2 regions of the Paenibacillus polygoni genome follow, and region 1 is predicted to be linked to the other one. Evidence: a T-box and tRNA genes for the amino acid it is inferred to sense, from the RefSeq annotation. Region 1 holds a T-box; the other holds one or more tRNA genes.
What was found. The T-box of region 1 lies ahead of argS (arginine--tRNA ligase). A T-box ahead of a tRNA ligase gene usually reads a tRNA of that ligase, here a tRNA-Arg.
Positions count from the first base shown of each region.

Region 2: it has a tRNA-Arg gene. The T-box ahead of argS (arginine--tRNA ligase) is inferred to sense a tRNA for this amino acid. The anticodon was not compared.

Region 1 is NZ_CP127162.1:1,947,149-1,953,272, reverse strand. It holds gene QPK24_RS09395 (hypothetical protein) at 1-463, opposite strand, end outside; gene QPK24_RS09390 (ATP-binding cassette domain-containing protein) at 489-1,370, opposite strand; gene argS (arginine--tRNA ligase) at 1,408-3,105, opposite strand; T-box leader at 3,159-3,418, opposite strand; gene QPK24_RS09380 (alpha/beta fold hydrolase) at 3,549-4,379, opposite strand; gene QPK24_RS09375 (four-helix bundle copper-binding protein) at 4,559-4,906, opposite strand; gene QPK24_RS09370 (CobW family GTP-binding protein) at 5,018-6,028, opposite strand.
Region 2 is NZ_CP127162.1:169,700-175,823, reverse strand. It holds gene QPK24_RS00855 (phosphoglycerate kinase) at 1-872, opposite strand, end outside; gene gap (type I glyceraldehyde-3-phosphate dehydrogenase) at 1,118-2,122, opposite strand; gene QPK24_RS00845 (sugar-binding transcriptional regulator) at 2,229-3,251, opposite strand; tRNA gene QPK24_RS00840 (tRNA-Arg) at 3,552-3,626, shown strand; gene clpP (ATP-dependent Clp endopeptidase proteolytic subunit ClpP) at 3,823-4,419, shown strand; gene QPK24_RS00830 (SIMPL domain-containing protein) at 4,506-5,276, opposite strand; gene QPK24_RS00825 (HPr family phosphocarrier protein) at 5,469-5,738, opposite strand; gene whiA (DNA-binding protein WhiA) at 5,856-6,124, opposite strand, start outside.

The DNA.
Region 1 (6,124 bases):
CATAATTCAACTGAGGAATCATACTTCGCTGGGTTAGCAGTGCTAAAGACGATCCTAAAATCCCAAGCGTAAAATGCCCGCTAATTGCTGTAACCCATTCATTCACATTCGGATAACCTTGAAACATCACTGTAACCACCGGATAGAGGATGGCGATGACTGCTAAAATGAAGGTCACTGTGATTGCAGATAACCATTCGGATAAATAATATTTCCACCTATTTGGAGAATGGGTAAGTGTAACTGCCCGCTGATCAGGGCTTTCTGCATGATATAAACTTCTTCCTACCCAGCAAGAAATGAAAAAGAGAAAGATTGCCGTTATACTGTAACTATCAGCAATTGGATTCGGCTTATAGGAATACAATAACATCGTAATGAAAACGTATAGAATACAAGGTACAAAATAAGCATTTGATCGCAGATAGGTACGTAGAAGATACGTTATATTAGGTAAAATCAACTTTTCCCCCTCCTTTCAAAACCATTTATTTTTCTTCTTTGGTCACGGATTGTATCGATCCGCCTTGTGCTAGAATATGTGCCAGTAACAGATCGCTGTGGCTGGAGTGCATGATAATCGTTAATTCGGGTTCAGCTTCTTTTTTTGACTGTGTACTTTGTATACTAAGTTCAATGATGCCTTCAGCGGTAGAGAGGAGTTTGGCTTCTGCTTCAGAAAGATTGGTAACGCGAACTAGGGTGGTATCTATGGTCACTATTTCTTCAGGCTGCAGCAGTCGTATCAATTTTCCTCTTTGCATTTCTGCTACGCGGTCTGCAAGTTCGCTTACAATGTATGGTTCATGACTCGCACATACTAGGGTCGTCTTTGTTTTCTTGTACTCTAATAGTAATTGAATCAGATTCCGCTGAGAGTTCCGATCTAATCCAGACAAAGGTTCATCGAGCAGCAGAAGCTCTGGATCCCCGAGCAAGCTTTGCATGATATTTACCTTCTGTCTCATCCCCTTTGAATAAGAAGCAATCTGCTCATTTTTATCCTCTATAAGTCCAAATAATTCAAACCACTTGTCCGTTTGATACTGAATTTCCTTTTTACTGAGACCTTGCATGAGTCCCATGGCAAGTAAATATTCCATCGCTGTAAAATTTGTTACGGGTAGACGATCAATCGCATATCCTGTTTTTCTGTTTAATGTTTTTTTAGTGCCACCGTTTTTTTTCCTTAGTACTTCGCCTTCCGTTGGGTAGATTAACCCCGCAAGTAATCGAAGGAGGGTCGTTTTGCCTGATCCATTATCCCCCATCAGCACAAGACACTCTCCCTGATGAATTTGCAGAGAAACATCCGAGATTACAACTTTCTCTCCATACCTCTTGGATACTCGATCTAATTGAATGAACATGATCTCTCCTCCCCTCTCCTGACTGAACAACAATCATTTACATACGTTCCGGTGTTTCCACTCCGAGCAAGGTGAGAATCTGATGAATCCGTTCACCTGACACTTGTGCTAAAAGAAGTTTATACTCCAGTTCTTGCGGTTCACCGTCCAGGATACGTTCATGATGATAGAAGCGATTGAATAATTGAGCCGTATCAATAACATACCTCGCGAGTATGGAAGGTTCTTTTAAACAGACTGCTTTTTCAAGATAATCCGGGTATCTGGAGAGATGCTTTAACAAATTCCAAGCCGCATCACTGATTGATATTTTATCTAACGATATAAAGGACCTTGTATTGCCCCCCGGAACGTTCTCCGCTGCTTTTGTAAGCAGGCTTTGGATTCTCGCATACGTATATTGCACATACGGGCCTGTTTCTCCTTCAAAACTAAGCGCCTCTTTGAGTGAGAAATTTATTTCATTTAACCGATGGTTTTTGAGATCTCCAAATACAATGGCTCCGATCCCTACTTGCTCTGCTACCTCTTCTGCATTTGGCAGATTGGGATTCTTTGAATCGATAATTTCACGTGCCCGCTGAACAGCCTCATCTAGAACCTCCTCTAGAAAAATGACTTTTCCTCGTCTCGTGGACATTTTGCGCCCTTCAAATTTCATTAGACCAAACGGAACATGGATGCAGTCTTCGGCCCAAGGCTCGCCCAACTTGCGCAGAACGGCGATGACCTGCTGAAAATGAAGCTTTTGCTCTGCACCTACTACATAGAGGATTTCATCTGCGCCCATTACTTCACGGCGATAATATGCTGTTGCGAGATCTCTTGTCGGATAAATCGTCGTTCCATCCTGCTTAATAATAAGACATGGGGGCAATCCTTCCTCTTCCAGCGGGACAACGAGCGCTTCATCGCTTTCGATAAGAAGACCAGACTCCTGGAGCTTTGTCACCATTCCCTCCGTTCTATCAATATAGAAACTTTCGCCAAGAACATGGTCAAAGTCTACACCAAGACGCTTATACATTCGTTCAAATTCCTGCATACTGATCTTAACAAAATAATTCCACAACCTAGTGGCTTCCTCATCACCTTGTTCTAATTTACGAAACCATTCTCTTGCTTCTTGGCCGAGCGTTTGATCATGCTCTTCTTCATCATGAAACTTCACATAGAGGTTAAGTGATTCTTTTATGGGCTCTTTGGCCAGTTTCTCATCATCCCCCCATCTTTTATAAGCAGCAATTTGTTTACCAAATTGGGTTCCCCAATCTCCAAGGTGATTTACATTCTCTACGCTGTATCCTGCGATTTCGTACATTCTATATAGAGCAGCACCAATTACTGTTGAACGAAGATGGCCTATTCCAAAAGGTTTAGCTATGTTAGGAGAAGACATATCAATGACTACTTTTTTCCCTTCTCCTATCGTAAGCTTCCCAAAGTCCGGATGACTTAACTGAGCGAATATCGCTTCGGCAGCCGTACTCCGCTGAAAAAAGAAATTAACATAGGGACCCGCTGCCTCCGCGGTTACCTCGGATTCTTGAATGGAAGCTGCTAGCTCGGTAGCTATATCCGCGGGTGATTTTCTCAGAGACTTAGCCAGCAAAAAACAGGGAAAGGCAACGTCCCCCATTTCAGGATGGGGCGGCTGTTCTAACATAGGGACGATCTCTTGTGCTGTCATATCTATATGCAATTCTAAAATCCCAGCTATCTTTTTTGTTAACATCCTTACTACACTCCTTTATAATTAGATATCAAAAAAAGCCCTCATCTCTGTTTATCAGAGACGAGAGCTATCATTCCCGCGGTACCACTCTTTGTGAATAGATTAAAGGCGACTCGCTTCTGTGAAAACATAACGAATGGCATCTATTCCCCTTATATGCGGTTAACGTCCGCAATCACCGAATATGCCTACTGCGATTTCGGCATACCATCTCCCAAGTGCGTTTCATACCAGATCCTCTATACCGGCTTCCACCATCCCGGTTCGCTATCCATACGGTGTCCTGGATTACTCTCTTGATCATCGATTGTATAATTTTGTAATATTATATATTTAGTTCTTCTAAAGTGCAACTTTTTTTGAGGAATTATTTTTTTTGCTATGGGCTCTATTGCCTCAATGGTTGTTGCTTTGGCGAAGTAAAATGGTCATCAACCGGATAATCATGTTAATTTCACGAAATCTTTGAATATTTCTTCTTCCTCTATGAATGGATTATGATTTGAGTTTTTAAAAATCGTCAATTTAGCATCAGGTATTAATGTTGCTATTTCAATACCATATTCAACCGGACATTGTGCATCAAATTTTCCTGCAAACACATAGACCGGAATATGTACCTCTTTTAATTGTTCACGCAGGTCAAAGTTTTTAACTTCTACTTTTCTAAAATAATCAAGACTTCTCCCAATAATTCGTCCACTATTTGGAAGTGTTAATGCTTGCTTTAGTTTTTCCTCGGAATGATACGACATTAAAGCCCATTCGTAGTTCAATTTTTTACGTTCTTCTTGTAAAGTATTTGGGTTGTTAAGTAACTCCATAATTTCAATAATCCGCTGAAAATTCTCGTTTTTTGAACAGTACATGCTTCTTGGATGGCTAGCGTATTCGTTACTTGCAGCGGTACATCCAGCGATTACTTTTATCAGCGAATGGGGTGCTTCAATGGCATATTGTAGTGCAAGCATTCCTCCCGTTGAATGACCTGCAAAAGACCATTTTTCAAATCCTAACGCTTCTCTAATCGCTTCTAAATCTTTAACCATTTCTTTTAAACTTAATTGGCTATCGTTTTCAACTTCAGCTGATTTCCCCGCTCCCCTTACATTTATCAAATACACCTTATATCGTTCTGTAAATGGACTCGCAAACAAATTTCCGCGATCATCAAAAGCCATATAGAAATGCGTAACTGCTATTGGTTCTCCTTCTCCACAGATAAAATACTCGAATCTTCCTCTGCTTGTCTCAACATAGGTTTCTTCCCACATGACAGCGAATTCCTTTCCTAGTTCCTACGTCTTTAAGTTATGTTAGAGACAAGTTTATAGTAATTAAATATAAACGGATAGTAAAATTTCACAGAAACCCACAAAAAAAGCAGAATAAGGATCTGACTCCTTCTTCTGCTTTTTCTCTTCCGTGCTCACATATTAAAGGAAACAACACATCATACAGCTATGCTCACTGTCGAGCAGATCTCTGCACATCGGCGGCATGCTTCTGCACTGCTTTGGCAATGTGTATGTTCAAATTTCTCGCTTTCATTGGCACATTGCTCACAAGCTTTTACGACAAGAGCCAAAATCTCTTGTTCGAATACCGTTCCACGGCTAAGCGCTGCTGCTGCAAAACTGCAGATTTCCGCTGCTTCTTTATTATATTTCATGCTTTCACATAGGGAAGCTAAATCATATTCTTTTAAGCTGGATACATAGCATTTATTACACGCGTTCATTGCTTCAATACATGCTGCAATTTTGGTTTGTTTTTCAATCTCTAAGTTTGTCAATGTCATTATGATATACCTCCGTGTATTCGCTATTTGTTCTTCTATTACCCGAAGAACGGATACGCTAATCAATATGCAATGACAATACTTATGATTCGACTTTTTATGTTATATTTTTCATTCCGCGGTTTCTTCATTCGTTTCCAGCTGCCGTAATGACTGCTCTATCTCTGTTTTTGAGAAATGTTCTCCGATAAAAACACCTACATCTTCTAAACGATCGCTGCTTCGAAGCTTCGTGAAGTCGGCTTCGCGATAAGCGAACTGGAACAAAAATCGACTGTTGGTATCCGAAAAAGTAACAATTCCTTTTGCACGGTAAATATCTCTTGGCAACTGCTTTAGCCATGACTCGAACTGTACACTATTAATGGGTTTTGAGAAATAATGCGTATAGGCCATTACATGATCATGTGAATGAGTGCGATTAGATTCTGAACTCTCATGATTCTCCTCTTCTGCAGATACAGAACGGTGATCGGCAGACACTCCAGGGAGTTCATTCTCTCTTAAGATCGCAGTAGGGGGAGTGGCACAGTAGTTCGTTAGATGAATCTCAGCATGCGGATTCCACCTGCGTAAACATTCTACCAGCTCCTGACGTTCCTCTTCCGTGACAAGGTCAATTTTGTTCAGCAGCAATTGAGAAGCAGCGCGAATCTGCTCTTGCATCAATCGGAACGTTTTTCCCTTCTGCTTCCTGTACGTATCGAGCAAGTGAATACTGTCTACAACAGAGATTAATTCCCGGATCTGAAGTTTCACATATAAGGACGTATCTGCAATCCCGTCTAAAATTTCTACGGGATTCGCGGCTCCCGTTGCTTCAATCACAATCACATCGGGAGATGAAATCTGTACCAACTCCACGAGCTGTGGAGCAAGGTCACCCCGTACAGAACAACAAATACATCCTCCGAGTATTTCAGCCATGCTTACATCTTTGCCAATGATTTCACCGTCTAGGTTAACCTCCCCCAGCTCATTCATTACAACGGCAGGGGTCATCCCTTTACTTTTCCAATACGCAAGCAGCTTCACGAGTAATGTTGTTTTTCCACTTCCTAAAAACCCAGATAAAATATATACAGGTATGGTCTTATTATTCGTTGTTAGCTCGGATATCATCTTTCCTACTTCCTTCCCATCTGGTGCATTCTCTTTTTACTCATAGAGTAAATCATTTTCTTGTTAATCACTAAGTAGCTGCTTCTTCTCTCTTTG
Region 2 (6,124 bases), 1.8 Mb from region 1:
TCCCAATCTGCTGGAATTTCATCGATATTAACTACTCTCGTTTCTGCATCCGCGCTAAATTCCTTCGTGATTACGATATCTTCAGGAAGAAGGAAGTTTTTACCCAGTTTCTTCGCTTTTTCGATAAATCCAAGAGCTACGTCTAGTTTGGAATCATCCAGCAAAGACTTACCGATTTCGTAGCCTTGTGCTTTGAAGAACGTATAAGTAAGACCTCCACCGATGAGTACGTTGTCTGCAATATTAAGCAGGTTATCAATAACATCGATTTTGTCTTTCACTTTCGATCCACCAATGATTGCAGTGAAAGGACGTTCTGGCGTAGTTAGAGCTTTACCGAGAACATCAAGTTCTTTCTCCATCAAAAGACCCGAAACGGCTGGAAGATGATGAGCAATACCTTCTGTCGATGCATGAGCACGGTGAGCAGCACCAAATGCATCATTTACGAAAAGGTCAGCCAGATCAGCAAATTGTTTTGCTAGTTCTGGATCATTTTTCTCTTCTCCAGGGTAGAAACGGACGTTTTCAAGTACAAGAACATCGCCGTTGTTCATTTTTTCGATCTCTGCTTTTACTGCATCTCCAATAGCTTCGTCTGCTTTAGCAACCGGTTTGCCAAGCAGCTCAGATAGACGGTTAGCCGCAGGTGTCAAGCGAAGGGAATCAACAAATTCACCTTTAGGACGACCCATGTGACTTGCAAGAATTACTTTCGCACCTTTTTCTACCAAGTATTTAATAGTTGGTAGTGTTTCACGGATCCGAGTATCGTCAGTAATCTTTCCATCTTCGAGCGGTACATTAAAATCGACACGAACAAACACACGTTTTCCTGTTACTTCTACATCACGTACACTTTTTTTGTTCATCTCCACGTTCCTCCTAAGTGCTATCTAAAAAAGACAGCTGATATCTTATGTGTAGTAACCATTAGGCGAAACCCAATAGTCCATTCATTCAAACAGCAATATAGTGCCTTTATATCTCTCTATTTATATAGACCGGTTTCTCCGGTTCTCTGGCATTAAAGATAAAAACCATGATGAAGAGGAGAGACATAAATGTTCTCCTCTTAACCTGGTCACATCAGGCTGTTAAAGCCTTTGTGTTATTCTTACAGACCTTTTTTAGCGATGAAAGCAGCAAGGTCAACAACACGGTTGGAGTAACCCCACTCGTTGTCGTACCAAGATACAACTTTAACCATGTTATCGCCAACTACCATAGTGGACAGGCTGTCGATAGTGGAAGAAGCTGGATCGCTGTTGTAGTCGCTAGATACAAGCGGCTCTTCGGAGAAGTTCATGATTCCTTTAAGCGGGCCGTTAGCTGCTTCTTTCAAAGCTGCGTTTACTTCATCAACAGTTACGTTTTTGTTCAGTTCAACTACAAGGTCAGTAACGGATACGTTCTTAGTAGGAACGCGCATAGCCATACCGTTCAGTTTACCTTTCAGTTGTGGCAATACAAGGCTAACTGCTTTTGCTGCACCAGTTGTAGAAGGAATGATGTTCTCAGCAGCTGCACGAGCACGACGAAGGTCTTTGTGCGGCAGGTCAAGTACTTGTTGGTCGTTAGTGTAAGAGTGAACAGTTGTCATCATACCTTTAACGATTCCGAAGGACTCGTCAAGAACTTTAGCGAAAGGCGCCAAGCAGTTTGTAGTACAAGAAGCGTTAGAAATTACAGTGTGGTTAGCTGGGTCATATTGCTCTTCGTTAACACCCATAACGATTGTAATATCTTCGTTTGTAGCTGGTGCAGAGATGATAACTTTTTTAGCTCCGCCTTTAAGGTGAGCTTCTGCTTTTTCTTTTGCTGTGAAGATACCAGTGGATTCAACAACGATTTCAACGCCGTGTTGTCCCCAAGGCAAGTTTTCAGGGTTACGCTCAGCAAATACTTTTACTTCTTTGCCGTTTACGATAAGAGCGCCCTCTTTATGTTCAACAGTTGCATCCAGACGACCATGAGTTGTGTCGTATTTAAGCAAGTGAGCCAAAGTGCTTACGTCTGTCAAATCGTTGATTGCTACGATTTCCACATCGCTGTTGTTAAGTGCTGCGCGGAATACGTTACGTCCAATACGTCCAAAACCGTTAATACCTACTTTTACCATGAGTAAGTTCCTCCCAAGTTTTGCTAAATTTTTATATATTCAAGACAAAACTATACGAATGTATAGATTTATCAAGACAACAAGTTTCAAATTTGCCCTTACATCATTATAAATCTTTGACAATCTCTGTAGCTGCCGCCTCATCAATGACAAGTATATCTTCTTGGCCAAAACGAAGCACGGCTTTTATAGATTCTGCCTTGTATTTACCGCCTGCAATGGCAATGACGACATCCGTCCGAGTAATATCCTCAAGACGCATACCAAGCGTGAGCATAGTATGAACTACTTTTCCTTTATTATTGAAGTAATAACCAAAGGATTCAGCGACAGCACCTTCATCTCTAATCTCTTCGATCGTCTGAGGTGCAAGCTTACGTCTTTTAGCCATCTCCATTGCTCCGCCGATTCCATGAATTACGATACGAGCTTTTCGAATCATACCCAGAATTTCTTGAATGTTAGAGTCTTGAACTAGTGATTCGTAAGCATGGTTACTTAGCAGATCAGGCACATGAAGCAACCTGTACTCAGCTCCAAGCTTCTTAGCCATGGTCGACGCGATCGTATTCGCTTGGAATTCTACACTTTCACCAAGTCCGCCTCTTGCGGGTACAAACCATACACCGCGCATCGCAGACGAAGGAGTTAAGTGTTCAGCGACCGAAGCTGTAGTCGATCCGCCTGTAACTGCAACAACATCTCCATCATTCATGACACTCAGCAGGGCTCTAGCTCCTGCACGACCAAGTGAACGTTTGGCATATTCCGAGTTTTCCGAATCACCGGGAACAACGATAACCTTTTGGAGTCCATACGTTTTCTCAATTAACTCTTCCATCTCCGACAGTCCAAATAATTCATTAGCCATAGGTTCTAACATTGCAAGCAGCTGCTCGCCGGACTCGCTTATTCTCATGCCCATACTCTCGATCTCAATCAGTCCTTGTGATTTAAGCAAGTCTGTCTCCGATCTGAGTACACGCTCCGTCATATCCAGAGAGTGGGCAAGCGTTCTTCGTCCGATTACATCCGAAATCATGATTTGGCGCAGAATGGTATATCTCTTCTTCATTACGTCCATGAGATCAGGTAGAAGTTGCTTCTGCACTTCTAAAATCGTTCGCATACTTTCCACTTCCGCAAACTCCTTCATTCCGGCCTCTAGTATGGACTAAAATTGTCCCGGGGTTAACTTTTTAAGTCCCACGTTTATTTTACCTAAATCTACCCTGGTATGCAAGTGGTCAAAAGTATATTTCGCAAGTAGGCACTTATTTATGCACTTTACTTACATACAAATAAAATGTTGCTTAGAACGCACTATTAATGTAGTCTGCACATTCTTATAGAACATCAAACATCTCCACTAAACTTTCTTGCATTTTTGGTAGCGATCAGATATAATAAATTTTGCTGTCATACTTGTGCGCCCGTGGTCCAACGGATATGACGTAGGCCTCCGGAGCCTGAGATCGAGGTTCGATTCCTCGCGGGCGCGCCATATAATTACTAACAGCTTGTTATACTTTTAACCGATGAAACCGTATAGGTTTCTTTTTTTATCAAAATAGTTTGACTTTCTTTGACTTTTTGTTTTGATTTGTTTATGATGTGGTTAATACGGAAACAGTAGATGTAGATGCTGTTAAACGTCTAAATATAAACTCTAAACCTAAATTCCTAAGGAGGTTTTTCACGTGAGTTACATTCCTATGGTCGTAGAACAAACCAATCGCGGTGAACGCGCTTATGACATTTATTCCAGACTGCTGAAAGATCGGATTATTTTTCTGGGAAGCGACGTCAACGATGTAGTAGCCAACTCTATCATCGCTCAAATGTTATTCCTCACTGCGGAAGATCCGGAGAAAGACATTCATCTATACATTAACAGCCCGGGCGGTTCCATTACTGCGGGTATGGCGATATATGACACGATGCAATTCATCAAACCAGATGTATCGACAATTTGCATGGGTATGGCAGCTTCTATGGGTGCATTCTTGCTCAATGCAGGTGCAAAAGGCAAACGTTTTGCGCTTCCAAACAGCGAGATTATGATCCACCAACCTTTGGGCGGTGCACAAGGTCAAGCAACAGATATTGAAATTCGTGCTCGCCGCATTCTCAAAATGCGTGACAAACTCAATAAAATTTTGGCTGAGCGTACAGGTCAACCGATTGAACGTATTGAGAAAGATACAGATCGCGATAACTTCATGACTGCAGAAGAAGCACAAGCTTATGGACTTGTTGATAAAGTCATTACTTCAACTCCACCGCAAGGAATCTAATATAGAAATTAGAGAAAAGCCGCAGTCTCCTCTTGGAGATTGCGGCTTTTCTCATGCATGTGAAACTGCCTTCTTCAAAATAAACATTAATTAAGTTGATAATGCACCGTAAGTTCTGTAGTCAATTTAATTTCTCCTGTTTCAACCGACGATGAATTACCAGCAGTACTGTTTGCTGTTTCCACTTTCATATCATACATCTGCTCATAGAAACGAACGGGTTCCGCTACATTCCCTTGGCTCACACTTAGGACAACTCCCAAACTGCGTCCGGCAACTTTAGCGATGGCTCCTGCTTTCAAGTTCGCATTAGACATCGCTTTTTCAATTACTGCCGTTTCGAAAGCATCCCTATTCTCAATTGAAAACTGAATATTGTCGATCTGATTCACACCCACTTTAACAGCTGAATCCAGTAGTTCTCCAATCTTATCAAGATTGCGATAGCTGATTTTTAGTGAATGTGAGGCTGTATATCCTTTTAATTTCCGTCCTTCTTTTTCACTGTATGTGTAATCAGGCTGTACATAAAACTGATTCGTTTGTATGTCTTTGCTTTCCAGCTTCCACGTCTTTTTAAGTAAGTTGGTTAAACTTTGCATCTTTTTAGCATTTGCGTTTTGAGCTTCAACAGCTGTCTTTCCTTCGGTATGGATACCAATATAAAGATAGGCGATGTCCGGCTTTACCGAAATTTCACCTTTTCCTACGACGGAGACCACATTCTGAACCGCCGCGGCTTCCTGCGCTTGTGCTTTTCCCGCAAAGGAGATGGCCCCTCCGCCCCCGCTGATGAATAAAGTACCTGCGATAAATGTAGCTGCTGCGGGCTTTAACCATACCATTTTGTTTTTCATATACGATCCTCCCTCTCTACTCAAACATCTTCTAACTAATTCAGACACTACACACTGTTAGACGAGAATATTTTGTATAAAGTTCCATTTCTGCTATTTAATTTATGTATTATTTGTAACACTAAAATTGAATTGCAACGCAAAAAAGCCCCAAATGGGGCTTTCCGGTATAAACATATGAAAACGTGAAATTTATTGGTTTTCCAACTCTTCCTTGCTTACAAGACTGATCAATGCATTTACTGCCTGTTCAGCGTCTGCGCCTTCAGCACTAATGTGAATTTCAGTTCCTGTGCTGATTGCAAGGCTCATAATTCCCATGATACTTTTAGCATTCACTTTTTTGTCGTCTTTTTCCACAAAAATTTCGGATGAATACTTATTCGCTTCTTGAACGAATAGAGCAGCTGGTCTGGCATGAAGACCCGTCTTCAAACGGACTACTACCGGGTGTTTTGTCATAAAAACTTACCCCCTCTATAAAAATCTCTCATCATTACTACATAATTAATTAACATTATACCATTATAGCATGAATGAAACTAGAAGAAAAAAGACTTCTTTATGATAAATCTCACACTATATAAGTTGTCCTTTTTCTACTCTAATTTTCTCTGCCATTTCATCGATTTTACGAAGTCTATGGTTCACGCCTGATTTGCTGACGGTTCCTTTTAGTAATTCCCCGACTTCCTTCAAATTAATATCTGGATTCGCAAGTCTTACTTCTGCTACTTCACGCAGTTTATCAGGAAGAGTTTCGAGCCCTATTTCCTTATCAAGGAGTTTTATGTTTTCAATTTGACGCACAGCTGCACCAATTGTTTTGTTCAAATTTGCTGTCTCAC